One region of the Sphingomonas sp. 22176 genome, then DNA from elsewhere that is predicted to be linked to it. Evidence: riboswitches for the same ligand, from Rfam matches in the RefSeq annotation. Region 1 holds a riboswitch; the other holds the start of a gene.
The links. Region 1 has a riboswitch for glycine ahead of ACTJKY_RS17390 (L-serine ammonia-lyase). Riboswitches for the same ligand answer to the same signal wherever they lie in the genome.
Positions count from the first base shown of each region.

Region 1 (5,985 bases):
ACCTCGTTCCCGGCCGCGCAATGCTATCCGCTGCAGACGCAGGCGCAGGGCTGTAATCCGGGCAAGCCGGCGTTCCAGAACCTCACCGGCACCCGCGCGATCCAGGCGCCGGAGTGGAAGAGCAACGCCAGCATCGAATATGCGCCTGCGCTGACCGAGAAGCTGACCGGCGTGTTCCAGGGCAGCTGGCAGTACCAGTCGAGCGTCTACTATGTGGCGCACGATCCGGAGACCTTCCAGCCGGCCTTCAGCATCTTCAATGTCAGCGTCGGTGTGCGGGATCACAAGCGCCGCTGGGAAGCGACGCTGTTCGTCAACAACCTGTTCGACAAGCAGTATTTCCAGTCGCTGGTGAATACCTCGTCGAACTTCATGAGCGCCGGGGCGAATTCGTCGAACGTCATCGCCACCCAGGCGCTGCTGGCGCGTGATTTCCGCCGCTATGCGGGTATCCGCTTCGGCCTGAATTACTGATACATCCCGATGCAGGGGCGGATGCACGACGTTCGTCCCGACATCGGGAGGGTTTTGAATGACCGGAAGAAACCGGATCGCGGCCGCCATCTGTGCAGCCGCGATCTTTTCGTTTGGAGAAGGGCGCGCGCAGCAGGCGCCGGCAAGCCCCAGTGTCGATGCGCCGGAACTGGCATCGCTGGGCAGCTATGGCATCGGCGTTGCCGATCTGGACTTTCTCGACAAGGGCCGCGCCGATCCGCTCCAGGGCGCGGACAAGCCGGCGATCGTCGACCGGCACATTCCCATCAAGCTCTGGTATCCGGCCGCGGCGAAGGGCGCGGGCACTCGCTATCGTACCGCGCTGCCGGGCGAGAAGGGCAGCGACGTGCCCTTCGAGGTGCCGGGGCTCGCCACCCTTGGCGCGGCGGCGGCCAAGGGGCGCTTCCCGCTGGTGATCCTGGCGCATGGCTATAGCAACACCCCCGAGGTGCTGTCCTGGCTCGGCGAGAATCTGGCGAGCAAGGGCTATGTCGTGGTCGCGCCGGCCTTTCGCGATCCGTCGATCACCATCCGCACGCCGGCCGCGCGCGCGGGACCGCTGACCAGCCGCCCGCTCGACATCGCCTTCGTCGCCGCCGAGGCGCAGCGTCGGGCGAAGGCCGGGCAGGGCCTATTCGCCGCTGCGGACGCCGCGCGCACCGCGCTGATCGGCTATTCGATGGGCGGATACGGCGTGCTCACCGCGGCCGGGGCTCCGCTCGATCCGGCGGTGGCGGGCGCGACGCGCGGTGCCCTTGCGCCCTATGTGGCGGGGGCGGAGAAAGCGGACAGCCTCAAGGTCGCCGATCTCAAGGCGGTGGTAGCGATTTCGCCTGCCAGCAACCTCTACGGCACGCCGCTCTGGGCCGCGCCCGGTGTCGCGGCGATCCGCGCGCCGACGCTATTCGTCGTCGGCAGCCAGGACCATGTCGTCGGCTATGATCCCGGCGTGCGCACGCTCTTCGAGCAGGAGGTGCGCGCGCCGCGCTATCTGCTCACCTTCCGCGAGGCGGCGCACAGCATCGCGCTGATCGGCGCCCCGCCCGCGATGCGCGATAGCTTCTGGGACCTCGACTGGTTCGAGGATGCGGTGTGGCGCAAGGACCGGCTGATGGCGGTGCAGGCACATTTCATCACCGCGTTCCTCGACCAGTACGTGAAGGGTGAAGAAGCCAAGGCCGCCTATATCGACGGCCTCGTGCCCAACTCGAACGACGGGAAATGGCCGGGCGCCCCCGGCGGCCGCTATGCCGGGTTCAGCCCCGGTGCGCCGGCCTCGACGATCTGGAAGGGCTTTCAGCCCAGCCGCATCTCGGGGATGAACTTCGAGTTCAAGCCCGCCCAGCCTTGAGCCGGGTCAGCACTCGACGACGTTGACCGCCAGGCCGCCGAGGCTCGTCTCCTTGTACTTGGAGCGCATGTCGAGGCCGGTCTGGCGCATCGTCTCGATCACCGCGTCGAGCGACACCTTGTGCGTGCCGTCGCCGTGGAGCGCCAGCATCGCCGCGTTGATCGCCTTCACCGCGCCCATCGTGTTGCGCTCGATGCAGGGGATCTGCACCAGCCCGCCGATCGGATCGCAGGTGAGGCCGAGATTATGCTCCATGCCGATCTCGGCGGCATTCTCGATCTGCGCGTTGCTCCCGCCCAGCGCCGCGGCGAGGCCCGCCGCCGCCATCGAGCAGGCGACGCCCACTTCGCCCTGGCAGCCCATCTCGGCCGCCGAGATCGAGGCCTGGCGCTTGTAGAGGATGCCGATCGCGGCGGCGGTGAGCAGCAGGCGGCGGGCGCCGTCCTTCGTCGCATTGCCGACAAAGCATTCGTAATAGCGCAGCACCGCCGGGATCACGCCCGCCGCGCCATTGGTCGGCGCGGTGACGACGCGGCCGCCGGCGGCATTCTCCTCGTTCACCGCCAGCGCCCAGAGGCTCACCCATTCGAGCACCGAGGCGGGCTCGACGCGAGGGCCGCGGGCCATCAGCTTCTGGTGCAGCTTGCGCGCGCGGCGGGGGACTTCCAGCCCGCCGGGCAGGATGCCGTCCTGCGCCATGCCGCGATCCATGCAGGCGTTCATCGCATCGTGGATGCCGTCGACAAAGGCGAGCGTCTCGGCATCGCCCCGCCAACCGCGCTCGTTGGCGAGCATCAGCCCGGCGACATCGAGCCCGAGTTCGTCGCAGCGCTCCAGCATCTCGCGCGCGCTGGCGAAGGGATGGTTGGTGCCGGCGGAGAGGCCTGCCGCGGCTTCCTCGCCCTCGCGCCGGATCGCGCCGCCGCCGACCGAATAATAGGTCCGCTCCAGCACCGCGCCGTCGACCAGCGTGGCGCGCAGCTTCATGCCGTTGGGATGGCCGGGGAGGAACTGGCGCTTGCGGAACTTGAGGTCGGCCTCGGGATCGAAGGCCACCGAAGCCGTGCCGTTCAGCAGGATGCGGCGCTCGGCGGCGATCTGCGCCAGCATCGGCTCCACCGCATCGGGATCGACTCCGTCGGGCCGCTCGCCGGCCAGCCCCAGCACCACCGCGCGATCGGTGGCATGGCCCTTGCCGGTCAGCGCGAGCGAGCCGAACAGCTCGCAGCACAGCTTGGTGACCGCGCGCCCGTCCGCCACCACCCAGGCGGCGAAATCGCGCGCGGCGCGCATCGGCCCCACGGTATGCGAGCTCGACGGCCCGATGCCGATGGTGAACACGTCGGTGATGCTGATCGGCCCTGCATTCGGCCCGACGCCTTTGGTCGCCACGGAACCCGTCTCCTGAAACACTCGGTTGCGGGCCCCTTCTGTCCGTTTGCCTGAGATCGCTATCCCGTCGGCGGGCGCGCGCGGCGCCACTCTCCAGAATGTGGTGGCCGGAAGGTCCTTTTGCCTGAGAGTTTCCGGGGCGGTTGCTCCTTCGGCGATCCGGTTTCCCGGATTCTCTCCCTTTCCGACAGCTTGTGTTTCGCCGTGGGGCCTCGCGCTGTCAAACGCTGATTGGGCGGAGCGCCTGCAGCGCGGGGAGGATTTCGGCATAGGAATCGATCACCGCCTCGGCGCCGAGCGTGGTCACCGGCACCTGCGAGAAGCCGAAGCTGCAGGCGATCACGGGCACGCCCGCCGCTTGTGCTGCCTGCACGTCATAGATGGAATCGCCGACGAACGCCGCCGGTCCGCCGGAGCGCCGAACCATCTCCAGGATCGGCGCGGGCGAGGGCTTGGCGGTGCCGGGGCCGAGCGTGTCGCCGCCGATCACGGTCGCGAAGCGCGGGCGCAGGCCGGTCGCCTCCAGCAGCGGCAGAGTCAGCGCCTCGAGCTTGTTGGTCACCACCGCCAGTGTGATGCCCTGCGCCGCCAGCGCATCGAGCGCGTCGAACACGCCCGGATAGGGGCGGCTATGCTCGGCATTGTGCACGGCATAGGTATCGACGAATCGGGGATAGAGCCGCGCGACCACCGCCGCATCGCCGCCGCCGGTCGCCGCGACGGCCTGCTCCAGCAGCTTGTGCACGCCGCGTCCGACCATCGAGAGGATTCGATCCAGCGGCAGCACCGGCCGGCCGTCGTCCGCCAGCACGCGGTTGAGTGTCGCGGCAAGGTCGCCGCTGGTATCGAGCAGCGTACCGTCGAGATCGAAGCCGATGGTCTGGAAGGGCAGGGGCATGGCGGCCGCATGACAGCATCGTGCTGGAAAAGCCATGTCCACCGTGGCAGGGGTGGCACCCCATTTTGACCGGAGACTGGCCACGTGACTGCACCCATCGCCGCGATCATCCTCGCCGCCGGCAAGGGCACGCGGATGAAATCCGACACGCACAAGGTGCTCCACCCGATCGCCGGGCGGCCGATGCTGCTCCACCTGATCGACAGCGTGAAGGCGCTGGGCGCCGCGCGCGAGGTGGTGGTGGTCGGCGCCGGGCGCGAGCAGGTCGAGGCCGCGGTCACGCCGCTGGGCGCCGAGACCGCGCACCAGGCCGAGCAGCTCGGCACCGGCCATGCCGTGCTCCAGGCGAAGGGCGCATTGGCGGGGTTCGAAGGCGACGTGCTGATCCTCTATGGCGACGTGCCCTTGGTCACCACCGCGACGATGCGGCGCATGGTCGAGCGGCTGCATGGAGACGACGCGCCCGCCGTGGTGGTGCTCGGCTTCCGCCCGGCCGATCCGGGCGCCTATGGCCGGTTGATCGTCGAGGGCGGGGATCGCCTGTCGAAGATCGTCGAGTACAAGGATGCGAGCGCGGAGGAGCGCGCCGTCACCCTGTGCAATTCGGGGCTGATGGCGGTGCGCGGCGCCGATCTGTTCGCGCTGCTCGATCGGCTGACCAACGAGAATGCGGCGGGCGAATATTACCTGACCGACATCGTCGAGCTGGCGAACGGCGACGGCCGGGTCGCCGCGGTGATCGAGACCGGCGCGACCGAAGTCGCCGGCGTCAACAGCCGCGGCGAGCTGGCAGCGCTGGAGGCCGAGTGGCAGCAGGCCCGCCGCGCCCGCGCGATGGTTGAAGGCGCGACGCTGATCGCCCCCGAGACGGTGTGGTTCGCCCACGACACCCAGATCGGCCGCGACGTGACGATCGAGCCGAACGTGGTGTTTGGCCCCGGCGTCACCGTGGCGGACGGCGTGGTGCTCCGCGCGTTCAGCCATATCGAGGGCGCGACCATCGCCAGCGGCGCGACCGTCGGCCCCTATGCCCGGTTGCGGCCCGGCGCGGTGCTGGAGGCGGATAGCCATGTCGGCAATTTCGTCGAGCTGAAGAACGCGGTGCTCGGCAAGGGCGCCAAGGCCAACCACCTCACCTATCTGGGCGATGCGAGCATCGGCGCAGGCGCGAATATCGGCGCTGGCACGATCACCTGCAATTACAACGGCTATCTCAAGCAGAAGACGGTGATCGGCGCGGGCGCGTTCATCGGATCGAACAGCGCGCTGGTGGCGCCGGTGGCGATCGGCGACGGCGCGATCATCGGCGCCGGATCGGTCATCACGCGCGACGTCGAAGCCGACGCGCTGGCCGTTACCCGGCCGGAAACATTGACGAAGCAGGGCTGGGCCACGACCTTCCGTGCGATAATGAAGGCACGAAAGGCCGCCAAATGACCGACCGCTATACCGACAAGCCGTTCCTCAAGCTGCTCGACGCCTATGTGCTCGACGCGATCGGCCATCTCGACGAGAAGAGCGATGCCCAGCTGACTGCCGCCGAACCCGCGCTGCGCGAAGCGTTCGGCGGGGACGGCGACTGGCGCGGCATTGTGGTGCAGCGGATGCAGTTCCCGGAAGGGATCGCCGGCGCGATCCGCGAAGTTTGGGAAAAGGGCGCCGTCCGTTTCCGCGAAGAGCAGGGGCATGAGCCCGACCCGTCCGAATTCACTCGGATCTTCAACGACACCAACTTCCCGCACTGACGCGTTGCGCCCGCCCCTAGTTGGAGGGGGCGGGCCGCAGCTGCGCGGAATCGATGTGCCAGCGCAGCTGCGAGGCCGACGCGCCGTCCACGCCATTGACCCGC
Region 1 is NZ_JBQEPL010000006.1:68,506-74,490, forward strand. Features, by position in the region: gene ACTJKY_RS17380 (TonB-dependent receptor) at 1-474, shown strand, start outside; gene ACTJKY_RS17385 (alpha/beta hydrolase family protein) at 533-1,846, shown strand; gene ACTJKY_RS17390 (L-serine ammonia-lyase) at 1,853-3,238, opposite strand; glycine riboswitch at 3,341-3,430, opposite strand; gene ACTJKY_RS17395 (HAD hydrolase-like protein) at 3,459-4,136, opposite strand; gene glmU (bifunctional UDP-N-acetylglucosamine diphosphorylase/glucosamine-1-phosphate N-acetyltransferase GlmU) at 4,221-5,573, shown strand; gene ACTJKY_RS17405 (hypothetical protein) at 5,570-5,881, shown strand; gene ACTJKY_RS17410 (hypothetical protein) at 5,898-5,985, opposite strand, start outside.

Region 2 (5,985 bases), on a different contig from region 1:
GAGAAACGCGGAAAGCGCCTCGGCCGAAACCTGCGTGTAGACGGCCATTACGCAGCCTCGAGCCCGCGCGGCAGCTTGAACACGACGCTTTCCTCGACCGTCTCGACCTCGCGTTCGGAAACCTCGAACTGCGTGCCGATCCGCTCGACCACTTCGCGCACCAGCACTTCGGGCGCCGAGGCACCGGCGCTGATGCCGACGCGGGTCACGCCGTCGAACCAGGCGAAGTCGATCTCGGCAGCGCGCTGGATCAGCACCGCACGCGCCCCGCCACGCTTGGCGACTTCGACCAGCCGCAGCGAGTTGGACGAATTGGGCGCGCCGATCACCAGCACCAGCTCGACCTGCTCGGCGATCGCCTTCACCGCGCCCTGGCGGTTCGAGGTGGCGTAGCAGATGTCGTCCGCGCCGGGCGCGAGCATCGTCGGGAAGCGGCGCTTGAGGATGCCGAGCACCGCCGCGGTATCGTCCACTGAAAGGGTGGTCTGGGTCAGGAAGGCGAGGTTCTCGGCATCGGGCACGGTCACCGATTCGGCATCGGCCTCGGTCTCGACCAGCGTGATCGATCCCTCCGGCACCTGGCCGAAGGTGCCGATCACTTCGGGGTGGCCCTGGTGCCCGACGAACAGGATGTGACGCCCGGCCGCGACGTGGCGCTCGGCCTGGCGATGGACCTTGGAGACGAGCGGGCAGGTGGCGTCGAGATAGGAGAGCCCGCGCTGCTCTGCCTTGTGCGGCACCGCCTTGGGCACGCCGTGGGCGGAGAAGACGACCGGCACGCCGTCGGGCACATGGTCCAGCGTCTCGACGAACACGGCGCCCTTGGCGCGCAGATTCTCGACGACGAACTTGTTGTGGACGATCTCGTGCCGGACATAGACCGGCGCGCCATATTTCTCGATCGCGAGTTCGACGATGCGGATCGCGCGGTCGACGCCGGCGCAGAAGCCGCGGGGCGCTGCGATCAGCAGCTCCAGGGGACGCTTTTCGGTGTTTGCCATCGGGTGGAGCCTCTACGCGATTGCTTGCGCGGGCGGAAGGCGGTTCCTATGGTGCGCGCCGTTCCGGCCCCGGTCCGTGTGAGATGGGGGGCGGCTGTTCGGTTCGAAAGGTTGCCCTCCCTTGTCTGTCGCCAAGTTCACCGTTCCCGCCCTGATCCTGCTCGCCGCCGGCGGATGCAGCCGTACCGGCGAAATTACCGAGGGCGGCATCAGCGCGGTCCGCACCGCCTGCCCGACGGTGGCGATTCCCGCGGGGCTCGGCGACGTGACGCTGTTCGACCCGGCGACCAGCCGCGAGGCCACCGCGATCGACGTGGTGGCGACGATCACCAACGTCCAGTCGAGCTGCGACGATTCCGGGAACCAGGTGGTGACGAACATCAAGTTCGACGTGCTGGCCCGCCGCCGCGATGCCGGCCCGGCGCGCGACGTGGTGCTGCCCTATTTCCTCACCGTGGTGCGCGGCGGCACCCAGGTGGAGGCCAAGCGCGTCACCAACATCACGCTGCACTTCGATGCCGGCCAGCTCCGCGCGAGCGCGGTGGGGCAGGCGACCAGCAGCGTCTCGCACGCCGCCGCAACCCTGCCCGACGATGTCCGCCGCCGCCTGACCGAAAAGCGTAAGGCCGGCGCGGAGTCGGCGGCGACCGATCCGCTGAGCGATCCCAATGTCCGCCGCTCGGTGCTGTCGGCGACCTTCGAGGCGCTGGTCGGCTTCCAGCTGACCGAAGACCAGCTGAAGTACAACGCGACGCGGTGATCTTTTGAACCCCCTCCCGCGTGCGGGACGGGGCAGGGGGTGGGCGCTCGCCCTCCTCCTGGCAGTGGTGGTGCAGATGGCGGGGTTCGGTGTCCTCCCGCCGGTGTGCTCGCGGATGGCGGGGGCCCACCCCCAGCCCCTCCCGCAAGCGGGAGGGGAGCACGTTCTGCCCAGATTTACCCTCAATCCCGATTGACTCCGACAAGCCCTGCCGCCAAGGCTCGCCCTTGTCGATGTCGGGCAACCGGCATGGGCATGCGCGGGAGAGAATCCGGTTCGCCGGATCGCCGAAGGAGCAACCGCCCCGGAATCTCTCAGGCACCGAGGACCGCGCAGGCCACGACACTCTGGAAAGCGAGCCGGCTTGCAGCCAGGCTCCACCGAAGGGGTAAGCCGGGCTCAAACCCGTGCGAAAGCTCTCAGGTTCCGTGACAGAGGGGGCGATGGTGTTGCGGGGGCCTGCCGGTCTCTTGCGCATCGTTGACCCTTGATGCCCGGAGTGCCCCGATGAGCGATACCGCCGAAGACACCGCCACCGACCTGCCGATCGAGACCTTGCCGCTCGACGCTTGGCACCGCGCACGCGGCGGCCGGATGGTGCCGTTCGCGGGCTATTCGATGCCGGTCCAGTATGAAGGCATCATGGCCGAGCATCTCTGGACGCGCGAGCATGCCGGGCTGTTCGACGTCAGCCATATGGGCCAGCTGCTCTTCTCGGGCGTCGACTTCGACGCCGGGCTCGAAAAGCTGCTGCCAGGCGACGTGAAGGGCCTCGCCGAGGGCCGGATGCGCTATTCGCTGCTGCTCAGCGAAGAGGGCGGCATCCATGACGACCTGATGATGACCCGCCTACCCGCCGACAACGCCTTCGAGATCGACGGCGGCACGATCTACATGGTCGTCAACGGCGCGACCAAGTGGGACGATCTCGGCGTGTTCCGTGAATTCCTGCCTGACGAAGTGACGATCAACCACCTCGAAGACCAGGCGCTGCTGGCGCTGCAGGGGCCGGAAGCGGTCACCGCGCTCGCCCGCGTGCTGCCGGGCGTCGAGACGCTGGTGTTCATGACCGCCGCCGCGTTCGAATGGAACGGCAACCCGCTCTGGGTGAGTCGTTCGGGCTATACCGGCGAGGACGGATTCGAGATTTCGCTGCCGGGCGAGGTGGCCGAGGCGTTCGCCGACGCGCTGACCGCACAGCCGGAAGTGAAGCCGATCGGCCTGGGCGCGCGCGACTCGCTGCGCCTGGAGGCCGGCCTGCCGCTCTACGGCCACGACCTCGACCTGGAGACCACGCCGGTCGCCGCCGATCTCGGCTTCGCGCTGTCCAAGCGCCGTCGCGAGGAAGGTGGCTTCGCCGGTGCCGAGCGCATCCTGGCCGAGCGCGAGCAGGGCAGCGCCATGAAGCGCGTCGGCCTGATCGTCGAGGGCCGCCAGCCGGTCCGCGAGGGCGCGGCGGTGGTCGATGCCTCGGGCGCCGAAATCGGCAAGGTCACCTCGGGCGGGTTTGCGCCGAGCGTGCAGAAGCCGATCGCGATGGCCTATGTGCCCGCGGCGCTTGCAGTGGCCGGCACCAAGATTACGCTTGTCCAGCGGGGCAAGCGGCATTCCGCGGAGGTCGTTGCGATGCCCTTCGTACCCCACCGCTATGTCCGAAAGGGAGCGTGACATGAGCCGTTATTTTACCGAAGACCATGAGTGGATCGAAGTCGACGGCGACGTCGCGACGGTCGGCATCACCGAATATGCCCAGAGCCAGCTCGGCGACATCGTGTTCGTCGAAGTGCCCGATGAGGGCAAGGAACTGAGCAAGGGCGACGATGCCGCCGTTGTCGAGAGTGTGAAGGCGGCGTCGGACGTGTACGCGCCGGTGTCGGGCACCGTCGTCGAGGGCAATGGCGACCTGGCCGAGAACCCCGCGCTGGTGAACGAGGATCCGGAAGGCGAAGGCTGGTTCTTCAAGATGACGCTCAGCGACGAGAGCGAGCTGGAAGGCCTGATGAACGAGGCCAAGTACCAGGCGTTCGTCGACAAGCTGTGATCTGACCTTTCCCCCTCCCGCGTGCGGGAGGGGGCAGGGGGTGGGCCCACGCTCTCCTCCTGACCGGGCGCCTCGTGGATGGCGGGCGCCCACCCCCGGCCCCTCCCGCACGCGGGAGGGGAGAAGCAAGGGGCACGCAAATTCCCCTCCCGCTTGCGGGAGGGGCTAGGGGAGGGGATGGCAGCCGCCAGTCCTTCCCAAAGAACTTCAGCCCCTCCCCCGACCCCTCCCGCAAGCGGGAGGGGAGGAAAGAGGGAAGGGAACAAGGAACCGTGATGCGCTACCTGCCCCTTACCCCGGCCGACCGTCAGGCGATGCTTGGCACGATCGGCGCCCAGTCGATCGACGACCTGTTCGTCGACGTGCCCGAAAGCGCCCGCCTCAGTGGGCCGATCGCCGGCCTGCCGATGCATGCGTCGGAACTCGCGGTCGAACGCCACATGACCGCGCTCGCGCGCAAGAACCTTGCCGCCGGCGAAGCGCCGTTCTTCCTGGGGGCAGGGGCCTATCGCCACCATGTGCCGGCCTCGGTCGATCACCTCATCCAGCGCGGCGAGTTCCTCACCGCCTACACGCCCTACCAGCCGGAAATCGCGCAGGGCACGCTGCAGATGATGTTCGAGTTCCAGAGCCAGATCGCCCGGCTGCTGGGTTGCGACGTCGCTAACGCCTCGATGTACGATGGTTCGACTGCGTGCTGGGAAGCGATCTCGATGGCGCGCCGCGTCACCAAACGCGGCAAGGCGATCCTCTCGGGTGGCCTGCACCCGCACTACGTCTCGGTCGCCAAGACGATGGCGCGCTTCACCGGCGACCAGCTGGTGACCTCGCTGCCGACGTTCAGCCCCGAGCCCGACACGCTCGACCTGATCAACGCGATCGATGCCGACACCTCGTGCGTCGTCGTCCAGTATCCCGACATTCTCGGCCGCATCGAGGACATGTCGGCGCTGGCCGATGCCTGCCACGCCAAGAAGGCGCTGCTGATCGCCGTCGTCACCGAGCCGGTGGCGCTGGGCGCGATCAAGGCGCCGGGTGAGATGGGCGCGGACATCGTCGTCGGCGAGGGCCAGTCGCTCGGCGTCGGCCTGCAGTTCGGTGGCCCGTACGTCGGCCTGTTCGCCTGCTCGGAGAAGCTGGTCCGCCAGATGCCGGGCCGCCTCTGTGGCGAGACGGTGGATGCCAGCGGCAAGCGCGGCTTCGTGCTGACGCTCTCCACCCGTGAGCAGCATATCCGCCGCGAAAAGGCGACGTCGAACATCTGCACCAGCTCGGTGCTGTGTGCGCTCGCCATGTCGGTGCACATGACGCTCTTGGGCGAGAAGGGCCTGCGTCAGCTCGCCGAGCTCAACCATGTCGGCGCCAGCGCCGCCGCCGATCGCCTGGCCGAAGTGGACGGGGTGGAGCTGGTCACCGACCGGTTCTTCAACGAGTTCACCCTGAAGCTGTCCAAGGAAGCGCGGCCCGTGGTTCGCCAGCTGGCCGACAAGGGCATCCTGGCCGGCGTGTCGCTCGGCCGCCTCTATCCGGGCGTCGAAGAGCTCCAGAACGGCCTCGTCGTCGCGGTCACCGAAACCACCACGGAGGAGGACGTCGAGACGCTTGCCTCCGCACTCGAGGAGGTGCTGGCATGAGCACGATCAACCAGTCGGGCTGGCGCCCCACCACGCCGCAGGCCGGCGAAAGCGACGCTCCCACCTTCACCGGCAACCGCGCGCTGATGCTGGAAGAGGCGCTGATCTTCGAGATCGGCTCGACCGACACCACCGGCGTCGATTTTGGTGAGGCCCCCGCGGGCAAGTCGCGCCTTGCCGGCATGGAGCGCTCGAAGGCCATCGGCCTGCCGGGCCTGTCCGAGCCGGAAACGGTGCGCCACTACACCCGCCTCAGCCGCCAGAACTACGCCATCGATCTCGGCCTGTTCCCGCTGGGCAGCTGCACGATGAAGCACAATCCGCGCCTCAACGAGCGGATGGCGCGCCTGCCGGGCTTCGCCGACATTCACCCGCTCCAGCCGGTCGATACCGTGCAGGGCGCGCTGGAGGCGATCGACCAGCTCGCGCATTGGCTGATCACGCTCACCGGCATGCAGGCCGTGGCGATGAGCCCCAAGGCCGGCGCGCATGGCGAACTTTGCGGCGTGCTGGCGATCCGCGCCGCGCTCGACGCCAAGGGCGAGACCG
Region 2 is NZ_JBQEPL010000001.1:1,411,880-1,417,864, forward strand. Features, by position in the region: gene thrB (homoserine kinase) at 1-48, opposite strand, end outside; gene ispH (4-hydroxy-3-methylbut-2-enyl diphosphate reductase) at 48-1,001, opposite strand; gene ACTJKY_RS06870 (hypothetical protein) at 1,123-1,761, shown strand; glycine riboswitch at 2,012-2,102, shown strand; gene gcvT (glycine cleavage system aminomethyltransferase GcvT) at 2,269-3,429, shown strand; gene gcvH (glycine cleavage system protein GcvH) at 3,431-3,802, shown strand; gene gcvPA (aminomethyl-transferring glycine dehydrogenase subunit GcvPA) at 4,078-5,436, shown strand; gene gcvPB (aminomethyl-transferring glycine dehydrogenase subunit GcvPB) at 5,433-5,985, shown strand, end outside.
Region 2: linked by a shared signal. The riboswitch ahead of gcvT (glycine cleavage system aminomethyltransferase GcvT) and the one ahead of ACTJKY_RS17390 (L-serine ammonia-lyase) in region 1 are both predicted to bind glycine.